Regions from separate parts of the Microbacterium cremeum genome, predicted to be linked through region 2. Evidence: predicted binding sites of a transcription regulator. Region 2 holds the regulator's gene; the other holds the start of a gene.
What was found. Region 2 encodes HrcA, which represses chaperone genes, less so after heat shock. Its sites were predicted from a motif close to TTNGCACTCGNNNNNNNCGAGTGCNAA; they were not measured.

Region 1 (7,050 bases), 1.2 Mb from region 2:
CCTGGTTCGCGGCCTTGAGGATCTTCTGCGCGGCCGACGAGAACCTCGTGTCGCTGCGACCGAACTCGAACTCCTCGCCCGGCCGCCCGTGCGGGAAGAGGCCTTCGAGCAGCATCCTGCCGTCGCCGTCGGCGCGTGAGGGGTCCACGAGCACGGCCTTCAGCTTCACCCCGCCGAAGAGCTTGCGGTGCCCTTCTTCGATACGGATGCTTCCGACCACCGCCTGCTCGAGCACCTCGGCCGGGATGCCCTTCGCGGAGAGCCCGAGCAGCACGGCGCTCTCGAGCGCATCGACCTCGCGGGGCGGCGTGTACTCGGCGATGATGACCGGCCGGCCGGGCTCGTCGCGCAGGTGCCGCCGCCGCGCCACGCCGGCGGCGGTGACGGCGCCGCCGAGGCCCAGCAGCGCCACGGCGCCCTGCAGCCAGCCCCACGGCGACGCGAGGTACGACGAGTCGAACTCGGTGAACGTGTCGGCGTCGAAGCCGATCGCGATCGTCAGCGTCTGATACGGCTCGAGCGGTCCGGCGGATGCCTCGACCCCATCTCCGACATCGGTGATGGTGCACGTCTGCGAGGTCGATCCCTGGTATCCGGCGTAGCACGCCTGCTGCCCGGTTCGCGCGTCTGCCAGCTCGGCGGGGATCGTGACCCGCGCGGTGACGCGGCCGAACGACTGCCGCCAGTCGGTGCCGTTGACGTCCCAGTAGAACTCGTCCGCATCGGTGTCGGCGAAGAATCGCGTGACGTTCTCGAGGGTGTAGGTGAAGACGTAGGTCTGCCGTCCGTGGACGTAGCCGTCCCCGCGCGAGGTCATCATGTACGAGCCGTCGTCCGACTCGACCTCCGAGTTGCGAGGCACCCCGTTCTCGTCGGTGATCGAGACGAGCTCGGGGTTCAGCGGCGCGCCCTGGTACGAGTCCGGGATCGTGCGCCGCATGCCCCGGTTCTGGTCGAACTCGGGGAACACCGCCACGAACGTCTCGACGACGGTCAGGGTGCTGACCCCTTCCTCGGTGCGCCCGAGCTGGTACTCGGCGTCGAGGCTCTCGAACGTGAAGTCGTCGACATCGGCGTGCGCCGGCACTGCGCCGGTGGCGGTCGCGGTGATCAGCAGCCCGCCCAGCAGCGCTCCGAGAAGCATGGCCGTCAGCGACCGGATCGGCCCGCGCGACGGCGCGATGGCAGAAGTCCCCATGGTGGCCAGCCTAGGGGTGGTGGTTCGCCGTAATCTTGTCGCTATGACCGATCGCCGCCTCGCCATCGACGCCTGGGAGAGCCTGTTCCGCGCGCAGCACGAGATCTTCGGCGACGTCAACGACGACTTCGACGACGGCACGCTCAGTCAGGCCGAGTACGACGTCCTGCTCACCGTGACGCGCGGCGACGACATGACCGCGCGCCTGCGCGACGTGACGGCGAACATGCTGATCAGCCAGCCGAGCGTGTCGCGCCTGGTCGATCGCATGGTCGCGCGCGGCCTGATCACGAAGTGCGCGGATCCCGACGACGGACGCGGGTCGCTCGTGCGGGCGACGGATGCCGGAGCCTCCCTCTTCCGCCGGGTCGCCAGTGCCCACGGCAAGGCGATCGCCGAGCGGATGTCGCTGCTGAGCGACGACGAACTGACCCAGCTGCGGAACCTCACCTCGAAGCTCCGCAAGAACCAGCCCGGCTGCTGACCCGATCGGTCGCTGAGCGCCCTTCGACAAGCTCAGGAACCGCTCCGCGAGGCGAAACGCCCTCAACCGCCGTCGCACGTCAGCTTGCTGCGTTTCGTCTTCGGGCGCCGGAGCGCCCTCCGCTCAACGACCGACCACTGGGCCGCGGCATCCGTCACCAGCGGTTGTGCACCTCTTCGGCCCAGCCGAGGATGCCGGCGAAGGTCAGCGGCGAACCGTCGGCCACCGCGAAGCTGCCCGACCAGTGGCCGAAGCACTGGTCGGTGCGCGACGAGACGACGCCGAGGTTCATGCGCGAGGTCTTGTCGTAGAAGGGCGTGAAGGATGCCTCGAGCCCGCCGCCGGTGACCCGCCACGGCTGCCGCCACTCGGCGAGGTCGTACTCCCACGTCAGCTCGTCGTGGATCTTGTGCAGCCGACCGTCGACGTAGACGGCGTTCTCGGTGGATCCCGTGCCCGCGGTCCACCTGCCGCCGACCTGGATGCCGACGACGTGGTCGCCGGAGCGACCCGACCCGGCTCCCCAGTTCCACCGCACGTCGTAGGGCCAGCGGCCGCGGCCGTGGTCGAGCACCGCCCACGACTCCCCCGCCGGCACGTCGTACGTGACCCCTTCGATCGTCAGCGAGCCCCACGCCGGGCGTGCGACGTCCTTCACGGTGTACTGGAACCGGGTGCTGCTCCACGGCACCACCACGGCGAGCCGCTCGTGCGCGTCCGGGAGCTCGGCGACGACGTCGAATGCGACATCCGTCGTCCTCGCCCGCAGGCGCGTGCGGCGGGCAGCCCCGGGGCCGGCTTCCGGTCCCGAGCCGCCTTCCGGGTCTGAGTCGGCTTCCGCACCGGAAGCCGTTTCGACTCCCGCGCCTGCCGAGGAGTCGATGTCGATCTCGAGTCCCTTCGCACGTGCCCGGGCGCGGCCGCTCTCGACGGCCGCCGGCAGCTCGGCGCCGCGCGTCGGGATCAGGGTCGAGGTCTTGCCCCACGAGCGCTCGGTGGCGCGGTCGAGCACCCACACCTCGTGCACGGCGGCGTAGTCGATCGACGAGACGGTGAGCGCGAGGATGTGCGTCGGGGTGGTGACGTTCCAGTACTCCCACCGCTTGTTGCGCCCTCGTCCGCGCGCGATCCCCGACGTATCGATGATCGGCTGACGCGCCCACCCGACGGCATCGGGATTGAGGCGGCCGTTCGGCAGGGTCAGCGACGTCCGCTCCGAGAGCTCTCGGAGGGCGGCACCGGGCACGGAGGAATATGCGGTCATCGGCATCCTTGCTGACGGTCCGTAGTGGGGCGTGGTTCGATCCTAGAGCGCCGTAGGGTGGCGCCATGCATCCGCCCGCACTCGCTCGTCTGCAAGTCGTCGCCGGACCGATGTTCGCCGGCAAGTCCGAAGAGTTGCTCCGCCGCGTACGGCGGGCGCGCATCGCCGGGCTCTCGGTCGAGGTGGTCAGCCACACGCTCGACGACCGCCGAGGCCCGGGGCAGGTGAGCTCGCATTCCGGACTCCGCATCGAATCGCATTCGGTTCCCGACGTCGATGCGCTCGTCTCGCACGTGCGTGGCCGCGGTCTCGACGTCGTCGCGATCGACGAGGCGCAGTTCTTCGGAGCGGCCCTCGTCCCCGCCGTGAGCGCGTTCGTCGCCGGCGGACTCAACGTCATCGTCGCCGGACTGTGCGTCACCTTCGACGGGCGCCCGTTCGAGCCGCTGCCGTCGCTCATGGCTCTGGCCGAGGACGTCCTCAAGCTCACCGCGGTGTGCGCGGTGTGCGGCGCGGACGCCGCGTTCCATCAGCGCCTCGTCTCAGGAGAGTCCGGAGACCCGAGCATTCCGACGCAGGCGCAGGTGGGCGGCATCGAGTCGTACCAGGCGCGCTGCCGCCGGCACTTCACCGGCGACCGGCCGCCGGCGGCGTGAACGACGGATGCCTCGTCCCGGCGGGACGAGGCATCCGTCTCTGTCGATCCTTACTGCTCGATCGGCTGAGGAGTCTCGTTCGACTCGTGCGCCTTGATCGTCGGGTTGCTACTCTCGGCCATCACCTCGATCTTGCGCGGCTTGGCCTGCTCGCTCACCGGGATCGTGACGCTCAGCACGCCGTTGCTGTAGCTCGCCGAGATGCGCTCGGTGTCGATGCCCTGACCCAGGTTGAGCTGGCGCAGGAAGCTCGCAGCTTCGCGCTCGCGCGTGATCCACTTGACGCCGTCGCCCGTGCTGAGCGTGCGCTCGGCACGGATCGTCAGCAGCTGGCCGTCGACGTCGATGTCGACCGAGCCGGGGTCGATGCCCGGCAGATCGGCGGTCAGCACGTAGTGATCGCCGTCGCGGTAGAGGTCCATCGGCATGCGGCGCGGGCCGCGGCGCGTGTCGAAGAGACTCGACGCGAGGCGGTCGAGGTCACGGAACGGGTCGTACGTGGCCATGGGATATCTCCTCTCTGTCCTAGAGTTGAGCCCACTCGACTCAACTAACGACAGATTAGCACTCTGCCTGGCCGAGTGCTAAGAGCGTCCGTGTTCGCCCAGAACGAACGGATGCCCCGGCATCCGTCCGCGGCCGTTCTTCGTGGCCGGTCGCGGCGCGCGACCGCTGCTGCCCGCCGCAGCCGCAGCCGTTGCCGTCGCCGTAAGTGGCACAACACGCGGAATCACCCCACCCACCCCGCGTGTCGCGCCACCCGAAGCCCCCGCGCCGGCGCGCCGCCCCGCGCGAACAACCACACCGCCAGCTCAAGTGGCACAACACGCGGAATCACCCCACCCACCCCGCGTGTCGCGCCACCCGAAGCCCCCGGCGCCAGCGCGCCACCCCGCGCGAACAACCACACCGCCAGCTCAAGTGGCACAACACGCGGAATCACCCCACTTACCCCGCGTGTCGCGCCACGTGAATCTGGAATCGGCGGTGAGCAGCGTCTCCTCCACAGGTGGCGGTGTGCGGTGCGGCGCTCACAATCTCGGGCCGCCGCGCCCCAGGTGGCGTCCGCGCACGGCATCTTCGTCAGATGTCTGCCCGTCCGACTCCGTTGCCCGAGCGCCTCGGAAGCGCCTTCGCCGTCGCCGAGGCTCGCCGATGCGGCGTGTCATCCGGCCGATTGCAGGCGAGCGACCTCAGCGCACCGTTCCATGGCGTCCGTCAGGCTGAGGAAGTTCCCGAGCCCGGCCTGGATCTGTCCATCGACGAGGTCGCCCAGCGCAGCGAGCAGCGAAAGATCGAGGCGTACGCGACAGCGATGCGGCCGCACGTGTTCCTCGCAGGGCGAAGCGCCGCGGTGCATCTCGGCTTCTCGGTCGGCCCGGGCACACGCCTCGAGGTCGCCGTGTTCGCACCGGCGCGTGCACCGCGGGCACGAGGCATCCGTGGAATCAAAGTCGAGCCGCAACTCGCGAACGTGCGCGTGCACGCTGGGATACGCACAACGGACGCGGCCTCGACGTGGGCCATGCTCGCTGCGGAGCTCAGCGTGCGAGAGCTCGTCGCGCTCGGCGATCAGATCGTGCGCATCCCTCGCGACCAGCGTGGAAGGCCTCAGCCAGGCGAGCGCCTCGGCACGATCGAGGACCTCACGGCGATCGTCTCCGCCGGCAGGCGCCGCGGCATCGGTCGCCTCGTCGAGGCGCTTCCGCTCATTCAGGTGGGCAGTGCGTCGCCGCTCGAGACCGACTTCCGACTGGATGCCGCGGCCGACGGACTGCCGACGCCCGAGCTCGACGTCGAGATCCGCGACGGTCGCGGGGTCCTTCTGGGGATCACGGAGTTCGTGTTTCGCGAGTATCGGACTGTGGTCGAGATCGAGGGCGACCACCACCGCACCGATCGCGCGCAGTGGAATCGCGACATCGACAAGTACGCCGCGTACGTCGCCGAGGGTTGGGAGGTCGTCCGCCTCACGTCCGCGCACGTGCGCAGCGCCGATCGACGCGGGGTGGCGATCGTGCGGTCGGTCCTGCGTCGGCGCGGCTGGAACCCCACGCCGTCGTAGGCGCGTGGCGGGGCGCGGGCGTGTGTGCGTTCGCGTGGCACGACACGCGAACTCCGTCACGCCATTCCGCGTGTTGCGCCACCTGAACCGGGCAACCCCGACCCGAGCACGCGACGCGACCCCGCGCAACCGCGCGCATTCACGTGGCACGACACGCGGCATCCGCCACGCCATTCCGCGTGTTGCGCCACCTGAACCAGGCAACCCCGGACCCGACCACGCGACGCGACCCCGCGCAACCGCGCGCGTTCACGTGGCACGACACGCGGCATCGCTCACCCCATTCCGCGTGTTGCGCCACCTGAACCAGACAACCCCGGACCCGACCACGCGACGCGACCCCGCGCAACCGCGCGCGTTCACGTGGCACGACACGCGGCATCGCTCACCCCATTCCGCGTGTTGCGCCACCTGAACCAGACAACCCCGACCCGAGCACACGAAACCCGCGCAACCGCGCGCGTTCACGTGGCACGACACGCGGCATCGCTCACCCGATTCCGCGTGTTGCGCCACCTGAACCGGGCAACCCCGACCCGAGCACACGAAACCCGCGGAACCGCGTGCATTCACGTGGCACGACACGCGGCATCCGTCACGCCATTCCGCGTGTTGCGCCACCTGAACCGGGCAACCCCGACCCGAGCACACGAAACCCGCGGAACCGCGTGCATTCACGTGGCACGACACGCGGCATCGCTCGCTCGATTCCGCGTGTTGCGCCACCTGAACCGGGCAACCCCGACCCGAGCACACGAAACCCGCGCGAGAGCACCGCGGGAAGCGTCAGCACTCGATGACGTTGACCGCGAGGCCGCCCTCGCTGGTCTCCTTGTACTTATGCGACATGTCGATGCCGGTCTGGCGCATGGTCTCGACGACGGCGTCGAGCGAGACGTAGTGGCTGCCGTCGCCGCGCAGCGCGAGGCGGGCCGCGGTGACCGCCGTCGACGCGGCGATCGCGTTGCGCTCGATGCACGGGATCTGCACGAGCCCGCCGACCGGATCGCACGTGAGGCCGAGGTGGTGCTCCATCGCGATCTCGGCGGCGTTCTCGATCTGGCGGTTGGTGCCGCCCATGACCGCCGTCAGCCCGCCCGCCGCCATCGCGCACGCGGAGCCGACCTCGGCCTGGCAGCCGCCCTCGGCCCCCGAGATCGAGGCGTTCGCCTTGAACAGCGAGCCCAGCGCGGTCGCCGTGAGCAGGAAACGACGGATGCCTCGGCGGCGGTTCGCCTCGGCCACCTGCTCGTCGTCCCAGCGGGCGGCCCCCTCGGGTGCGACGGCGTGTCCGTGGTAGCCGAGGAGGGCGCTGCCGACGAGCTCGCCGTAGGGAGTCACGGCGTTGCCGGCCCCGAGCCCGGAGTCGGCGAGGAAGCGCCA
Region 2 (7,050 bases):
GGCGAGGTTGTGCTCCATGAGCCGCAGGAGCACCGTCTCGTCGACGTCGATGCCCGACTCGTTCCCGATCTCGATGGTCATGAGCGTCCTCGCTTCGGAAGGTGATCCCGCGGTCCCGCCGGGCGCGCCGTCGAGCGGCGTTCGGCGCGATTGGCGAACTCGGTCGCCTCGTCGCGTTCGCGACGCGCGGCCAGCCGGCGTTCGTCGTATTCGCTGTACGCGTCGACGATGCGCCCGACGAGGGTGTGCCGCACCACGTCGTCGCTGGTGAGGTAGGCGAAGTGGATGTCGTCGATGCTGTTGAGCACACGGGTCACCAGGCGCAGCCCCGATGCCCCCTGCGGCAGGTCGATCTGGGTGATGTCGCCGGTCACCACCATCCGCGTGCCGAAGCCCAGACGCGTGAGGAACATCTTCATCTGCTCGGGCGTGGTGTTCTGCGCCTCGTCGAGCACGACGAACGAGTCGTTCAGCGTGCGTCCGCGCATGTAGGCCAGCGGCGCGACCTCGATTGTTCCCGTCGCCATGAGCTTGGGAACCAGCTCGGGATCCATCATCTCGTTGAGAGCGTCGTAGAGCGGCCGCAGATACGGGTCGATCTTGTCGGTGAGCGTCCCCGGCAGGAACCCCAGCCGCTCCCCCGCCTCGACGGCAGGGCGGGTCAGGATGATGCGGCTGACCTCCTTGCGTTGCAGCGCCTGGATGGCCTTCGCCATGGCGAGGTAGGTCTTCCCGGTTCCGGCCGGGCCGATCCCGAACACGATGGTGTTCTCTTCGATCGCGTCGACGTACGCCTTCTGACCGAGCGTCTTCGGACGGATCACCTTGCCACGGGATGAGAGGATCGCCTCGCCCAGCACCTCGGACGGGCGTGGACCGCCTTCGCTGCGGAGGATCCGGTTCGACGAGGCGACGTCCTCCTCGCCCAGCGCGTGTCCTGCCTTCGTCATGGCGAGGAGCTCGCCCACGAGCGTGCGCGCGGCGGCGACGGCCGCCGGCTCACCGCTCAGGGTGATCTCGTTGCCGCGCACGTGCACGTCCACGTCCGGATGCTCGCGCTCCACGACGCGCAGCAGACGATCCTGCGGGCCGAGCAGCTGGACCATCGCGACGCCGTCGGCGTACACGCGTTCGGTGGTGGATTCGTCAGGCACCCAGGCTCTTCTCTTCAAGGCCCCCCGCGAGCACATGCGCGTGCACGTGGAAGACGGTCTGGCCCGCGTTCGGGCCGGTGTTGAACACCAGGCGGAAGTCTCCGTCGGCGTGCTCGGCCGCCAGTGAGTTGGCGAGCCCGACGAGCTCGGCGAGCAGTTCGGGGTCGCCCGCGGCCAGTTCGACGACGTTGCGGAAGTCCTGGGTCTTCGGGATGACCAGGAGGTGCAGCGGCGCCTGCGGCGCGATGTCGCGGATGGCGAACGCGTTCTCGGTCTCGGCGACGATCTCGGACGGGATCTCGCCGCTGCGGATGCGGGTGAAGATCGAGGGCTCGCTCATGTGGAAAGTCTACCGACGCGCTCTCGCGCCGAGACCGGTGGCGCGGGCGCTGTCACCAGCGGTCGAGGGCGACGCTCACCACCGCCAGGGCGGCAGGTCCCGCCGTCGACGTGCGAAGCACGGTGCCGCCGAGCCGGACAGGACGTGCGCCCGCCGCGCCGAGCGTCGACAGCTCTTCGGGCGCGATGCCTCCCTCCGGTCCGACGACGAGCACGACGTCGCGGTCGTCATCCGGGTCCGGCCGCAGGTCGCTCAGCCTCTCGCCCGCCGTGGGCTCCAGCAGGAGCACACGGGAGACGGCGGCGCGTCGCGCGAGCTCCTTCGTCGTGACGAGCTCGGCGACGTCCGGCAGCCATGCGCGATGCGCCTGCTTGCCGGCTTCGCGCACGATCGACGCCCACCGTGCGCGCCCCTTCGCCGACTTCGCCGCATCCCACCGCGAGACGCTGCGCGCGGCCTGCCACGGCACGATCTCGTCGACGCCGAGCTCGGTCGCCGCCTGCACCGCCAGCTCGTCGCGATCGCCCTTGGCCAGCGCCTGGACGAGCACGATGCGAGGACTGGGGGCTGCGACATCCGTCCGGTCGTGGATGCGCACGACCACTTCGCGCGGGGCGACCGCCTCGACGGTCGCGGTGAGCCAGGCGCCGCGACCGTCGCCGACCGTGACCTCCTCACCGACACGCACCCGTCGCACCGTCGCCGCGTGATGCGCCTCGGCGCCGGTGAGCGTCACCGCCTCGCCGGGCCGGGCCGCCACGGGCGTGTCGAGCAGGAAGTGCAGCGGCATCCGTCAGCCGTTCCGGAAGCGGTCGCGCAGCTTCGCGAACAGCCCCTGGTGGAACTCCGCGAGCCTGGGCTGCGGCGCCTTGGTGCGCTTGGCGAACTCTTCGATCAGCGCCCGCTCCTTGTGGTCGAGGCGCGTGGGCGTGACGACGTGGACTCCGACGCGCAGATCGCCGCGCTGAGTGCCGCGCAGAGGTGTGATGCCTCGCCCCTTGATCGTGAGCACGTCGCCGGCCTGCACGCCCGGGCGCACCTCGAGCTCGACGGGGCCGTCGAGGGATTCGATCGTGGTCGTCGTCCCGAGGATCGCGTCCGGCATCGACACCTCGAGCGTCGCGAGCAGGTCGTCGCCGTCCCTGCTGAAGACCTCGTGGGGCGTGACCGTCACCTCGATGTAGAGGTCGCCGTTCGGGCCACCCGCCGGCCCGACCTCTCCGGAGCCCGGAAGCTGCAGCCGCAGGCCGGTCTCGACGCCGGCGGGGATGTCGAGCGACACGGTGCGACGTGCACGCACGCGGCCCTGGCCCTGGCACGTGGCGCACGGATACGGGATGGTCGTGCCGAATCCCTGGCACACGTTGCAGGGCTGGCTCGTGACGACGTTGCCCAGCAGGCTCCGCACCTGCCGCTGCACCTGTCCCGTGCCGTGGCAGATGTCGCACGTGACGGGCGTGGTCCCCGGCTGGCAGCACGAACCCTGACACGTCTCACACAGCACGGCCGTGTCGACCTCGAGCTCGCGGTGCACCCCGAACACGACGTCGCTGAGCTCGAGCGTGACCCGCACGAGCGCGTCCTGCCCGCGTTCGCGCCGCGAGCGGGGCCGGCCGCCCCGCGAGCCGGCGGCTCCGAAGAACGTCTCGAAGATGTCGTTGAACCCGCCGAAGCCCCCGGCGCCGCCGAACGGCGAGTCGCCGCCGCCCATGTCGTAGCGCGCGCGCTGCTCGGGATCGCTCAGCACGTCGTACGCATGCGTGACGAGCTTGAAGCGCTCGGACGCATCCTCCCCCGGGTTCACGTCGGGGTGCAGCTCCCGCGCGAGGCGCCGGTACGCCTTCTTGATCTCGTCGGGGGTGGCGTCGCGTGAGACGCCGAGAACCTCGTAGTGGTCAGCCACTTTCGCCTTCCTGCCGCGGTTCGGCCGCGGGATCGTGTGTGCGCGTGCGGGTCAGCGCGTGCTCTCGTCCTGCTCGAGCATCCGCGTGAGGTAGCGCGCGACGGCTCGCACCGCCGCCAGATTGGTCGGGTAGTCCATGCGCGTCGGACCCATGACGCCGACGCGCGCCCGGGACCCGGTGGCGTCGTAGTCGCTTGCGACGACGGATGCCTCGGCCAGGCCGAACGGCTCGTTCTCACGTCCGATGCTCGCCGCGAGACCGTGCTCGTCGGCGACCATCTCGCCCATCAGCCGCAGGATCGTGACCTGCTCCTCGATCGCCTCGAGCAGCGGGTAGATGCTGCCGCGGAAGTCGGCCTCGCGTCGCGCGAGCGTCGCGCTCCCGGCCATCACGAGCCGGTCCTGACGGAACTCTTCGAGCTCCTCGGCGACGGTGCGGACGATCTCGTCGGTCGCGCGGACGTGTGCAGCGGCGTGGGCAGCCGAGGCCGCCAAGCGGTCCTCGATGCGCTGCAGCCCGTCGCGGACGGGCCTGCCGACCAGCAGCGTGCCGAGTTCGGCGCGGATGCGCGCCAGGTCCGGCTCGTCGAACTCGTCGCCGACGAGCGTGAGTCGCTGCGACACGCGGCCGGTGTCGGTCACGACGATCACCAGCATCCGCCCCCCGCCCAGCTGGACCAGCTCGACGTGGGTGACGTTCGCGCGCGCGAACGAGGGGTACTGCACGATCGCGACCTGACCGGTGAGCTGCGTCAGCGCGCGGACGGTGCGGGCCAGCACGTCGTCGAGGTCGCCGGAATCGTCGAGGAAGGATGCGATCGCGGAGCGCTGCGCGGGTGTGAGGGGACGCAGCTCCGCGAGGTGGTCGACGAAGACGCGGTAGCCCTTGTCGGTGGGCACGCGGCCCGAGGAGGTGTGGGGGGCGGCGATGAGGTCTTCGTCTTCGAGCAGGGCCATGTCGTTGCGGATCGTCGCCGCCGACACGCCGAACGCGTGCCGTTCGACGATCGCCTTGCTGCCGACCGGCTCGCGCGTATCGACGTAGTCCTGGACGATCGCCCGCAGCACCTGGAGCCCGCGCTCGCTGACCATCCCGCCTCCTCACGCTGATTCCCGGCGCCAGAGCATCTGGCACTCGCATGACTGGAGTGCCAATTCTACCGGATCGGCCTCGCTTCGGCCCGGAGGCGCGTCACTCGGTGAGTGCCCGCACGACCGCGTCGGCGAGCAGCCGGCCCCGGCGGGTCAGCACGATCCGGCCTCCGCGGACGGCGGCAGGACCGTCGACAAGGCCGTCCGCGATGAGCGCGGCGACCGCGTGCCGCCCTTCGCCCAGGAGCTCGGAGACGGGCAGCCCGTCGCGAAGACGGCTGCGCAGCAGCACGTTCTCGAGCGCTCGGGCGGCAGCATCCGGCGTCTCCCTCGCCGCGGCGGGGGACTCCCCCGCCGCGAGCCGCTGCGCGTAGGCGGCGGGGTGCTTCACGTTCCAGAAGCGCACCCCCGCGATGTGACTGTGGGCCCCTGGTCCGAACCCCCACCAGTCGGCCCCGGTCCAGTACGCGAGGTTGTGACGGGAGCGGTGGGAGTCCTCGCGCGCCCAGTTCGACACCTCGTACCACTGGAACCCGGCGCCGACGAGGAGGTCGTCGGCCAGCTCGTACATGTCGGCCTGCAGGTCGTCGTCGGGCGCCTCGACCTCGCCTCGACGGATCTGACGCGCCAGCTTCGTGCCGTCCTCGATGATGAGCGCATACGCCGAGACATGGTCGGGCTGGAGCCCGATCGCGGCCTCGAGCGAGGCGCGCCAGTCCTCGAGAGACTCACCCGGCGCACCGTAGATCAGGTCGACGCTGACGTCGAGCCCCGCGCCGCGCGCCGCGCGCACGGCCGCCACGACATTCGCGGGCTCGTGCGTGCGGTCCAGCGCCGCCAGCACGTGCGGCACGGCGGACTGCATGCCGATCGACAGCCGGGTCACCCCCGCCGCCGCGAGCTCGGCCGCGACCGCGTCGGTGACCGTGTCGGGGTTCGCCTCGACGGTGACCTCGGCGCCGTCGACGACTCCGAACGCCTCGCGGATGCCCCCGAGCATGCGCGCCAGGTCGCCGGCCGGCAGCAGGGTCGGCGTGCCGCCGCCGAAGAACACCGTCGTGGCCGGGCGGTTGCCGCCGGTCCGCGCAAGCACGGCTTCGGCGAGCCGCACCTCGCGCAGCAGCGTGTCGGCGTACTCGTCCTGGCGCGTCCCTCGAAGCTCCGACGACGTGTACGTGTTGAAGTCGCAGTAGCCGCACCGCACGCGGCAGAACGGGACGTGGAGGTACACGCCGAAGTCGGTGCCTGCGTCCACCCGTACGTCGGCAGGGAGCGAGCCGTCCGCCGGCACGGGCTCTCCCAGCGGAAGCGCGGAGCCCATCAGCGCCTCACGCGGGCGTCGTGTAGAGCGGCGAGATCGCGCGCAGATAGCGGGTGAACAGCTCGCGGCGCCGGCGGCGCGTGAGCGCGGGCAGCATCTTGTACAGGAGTGCGCGCGGAGCGTCGAAAGCCCGCACGGTGAACCACACCTCGTCGTTGTCGAGCCAGTCGAGCATGAACGACTCCTCGCCGCTGACGACGGAATCGCTCACGGTGCCGAGGGCGAAGCCCACGCGACGGGGCTCCTCGACGGCGAAGATCACCCGCAGCTCGGCATCGGCGCGCATGCCCTTCACGCGCCCGTCGACGCGGATCGTGGTGCCGGCGCCGACGTACGGCGTGCCGTCGGCGTCGAATCGCTGCTCCGCCTCGGAGCGACTCGGTGCGATCGGGTTGCCCTCCGCGTCGAAGCTCACGCCGGAGTACATGGGACCGGCGGCCGGACGCACGTCCTTGACCGTGAGGCCGGCTCCGCGCTGCGCCGTCCACGACAGCAGCGCCTCGCTCGCCGCACGGAAGCGGTCCTCGCCGCTGCCGATGCGCCATGACTCCTCCGCCGGGACGCTGCGCTCCGGCGGATACTGCATGAGGTCCGGCGCCTGCGTCGCCCCGACGGCGGCGTAGTCGACGGTGTCGTCCCGGAAGCTCCCTCGACGCATGTTCCCCAGCCTACTTCGAGGCCTTCCCCTCGACGTCGCCCGACAGCGCGGCGATGAACGCCTCCTGGGGCACCTCCACGCGACCGACCATCTTCATGCGCTTCTTGCCCTCCTTCTGCTTCTCGAGCAGCTTGCGCTTGCGCGTGATGTCGCCGCCGTAGCACTTGGCGAGCACGTCCTTGCGCATGGCGCGGATGTTCTCGCGCGCGATGATCCGGGCCCCGATCGCCGCCTGGATCGGCACCTCGAACTGCTGACGAGGGATGAGCTTTCGCAGGCGCTCGGTCATCATCGTGCCGTAGGCATAGGCCTTCTCGCGGTGCACGATCGAGCTGAACGCATCGACCTTGTCGCCCTGCAGCAGGATGTCGACCTTCACCAGGTCGGCCTCCTGGCTGCCTGCGGGTTCGTAGTCGAGGCTCGCGTACCCCTGCGTGCGGCTCTTGAGCTGGTCGAAGAAGTCGAAGACGATCTCGCCGAGCGGCATGTTGTAACGCAGCTCGACGCGCTCCTCGCTGAAGTACTCCATGCCCAGCAGCTGGCCGCGCCGCCCCTGACACAGCTCCATGGCGGTGCCGACGT

Region 1: IM778_RS02805 (Hsp20/alpha crystallin family protein) is a predicted target of HrcA. The motif match lies at 4,164-4,190, and genes of this name have one in related genera.

Annotation. Positions count from the first base shown of each region.
Region 1 is NZ_CP063812.1:651,896-658,945, reverse strand. It holds gene IM778_RS02825 (DUF2207 domain-containing protein) at 1-1,198, opposite strand, end outside; gene IM778_RS02820 (MarR family winged helix-turn-helix transcriptional regulator) at 1,242-1,682, shown strand; gene IM778_RS02815 (DUF2804 domain-containing protein) at 1,837-2,946, opposite strand; gene IM778_RS02810 (thymidine kinase) at 3,012-3,602, shown strand; gene IM778_RS02805 (Hsp20/alpha crystallin family protein) at 3,653-4,108, opposite strand; gene IM778_RS02800 (PDDEXK family nuclease) at 4,765-5,667, shown strand; gene IM778_RS02795 (L-serine ammonia-lyase, iron-sulfur-dependent, subunit alpha) at 6,454-7,050, opposite strand, start outside.
Region 2 is NZ_CP063812.1:1,832,562-1,839,611, reverse strand. It holds gene ybeY (rRNA maturation RNase YbeY) at 1-81, opposite strand, end outside; gene IM778_RS08290 (PhoH family protein) at 78-1,106, opposite strand; gene IM778_RS08285 (HIT domain-containing protein) at 1,147-1,494, opposite strand; gene IM778_RS08280 (16S rRNA (uracil(1498)-N(3))-methyltransferase) at 1,547-2,284, opposite strand; gene dnaJ (molecular chaperone DnaJ) at 2,288-3,397, opposite strand; gene hrcA (heat-inducible transcriptional repressor HrcA) at 3,449-4,489, opposite strand; gene hemW (radical SAM family heme chaperone HemW) at 4,590-5,810, opposite strand; gene IM778_RS08260 (DUF1990 family protein) at 5,818-6,468, opposite strand; gene lepA (translation elongation factor 4) at 6,479-7,050, opposite strand, start outside.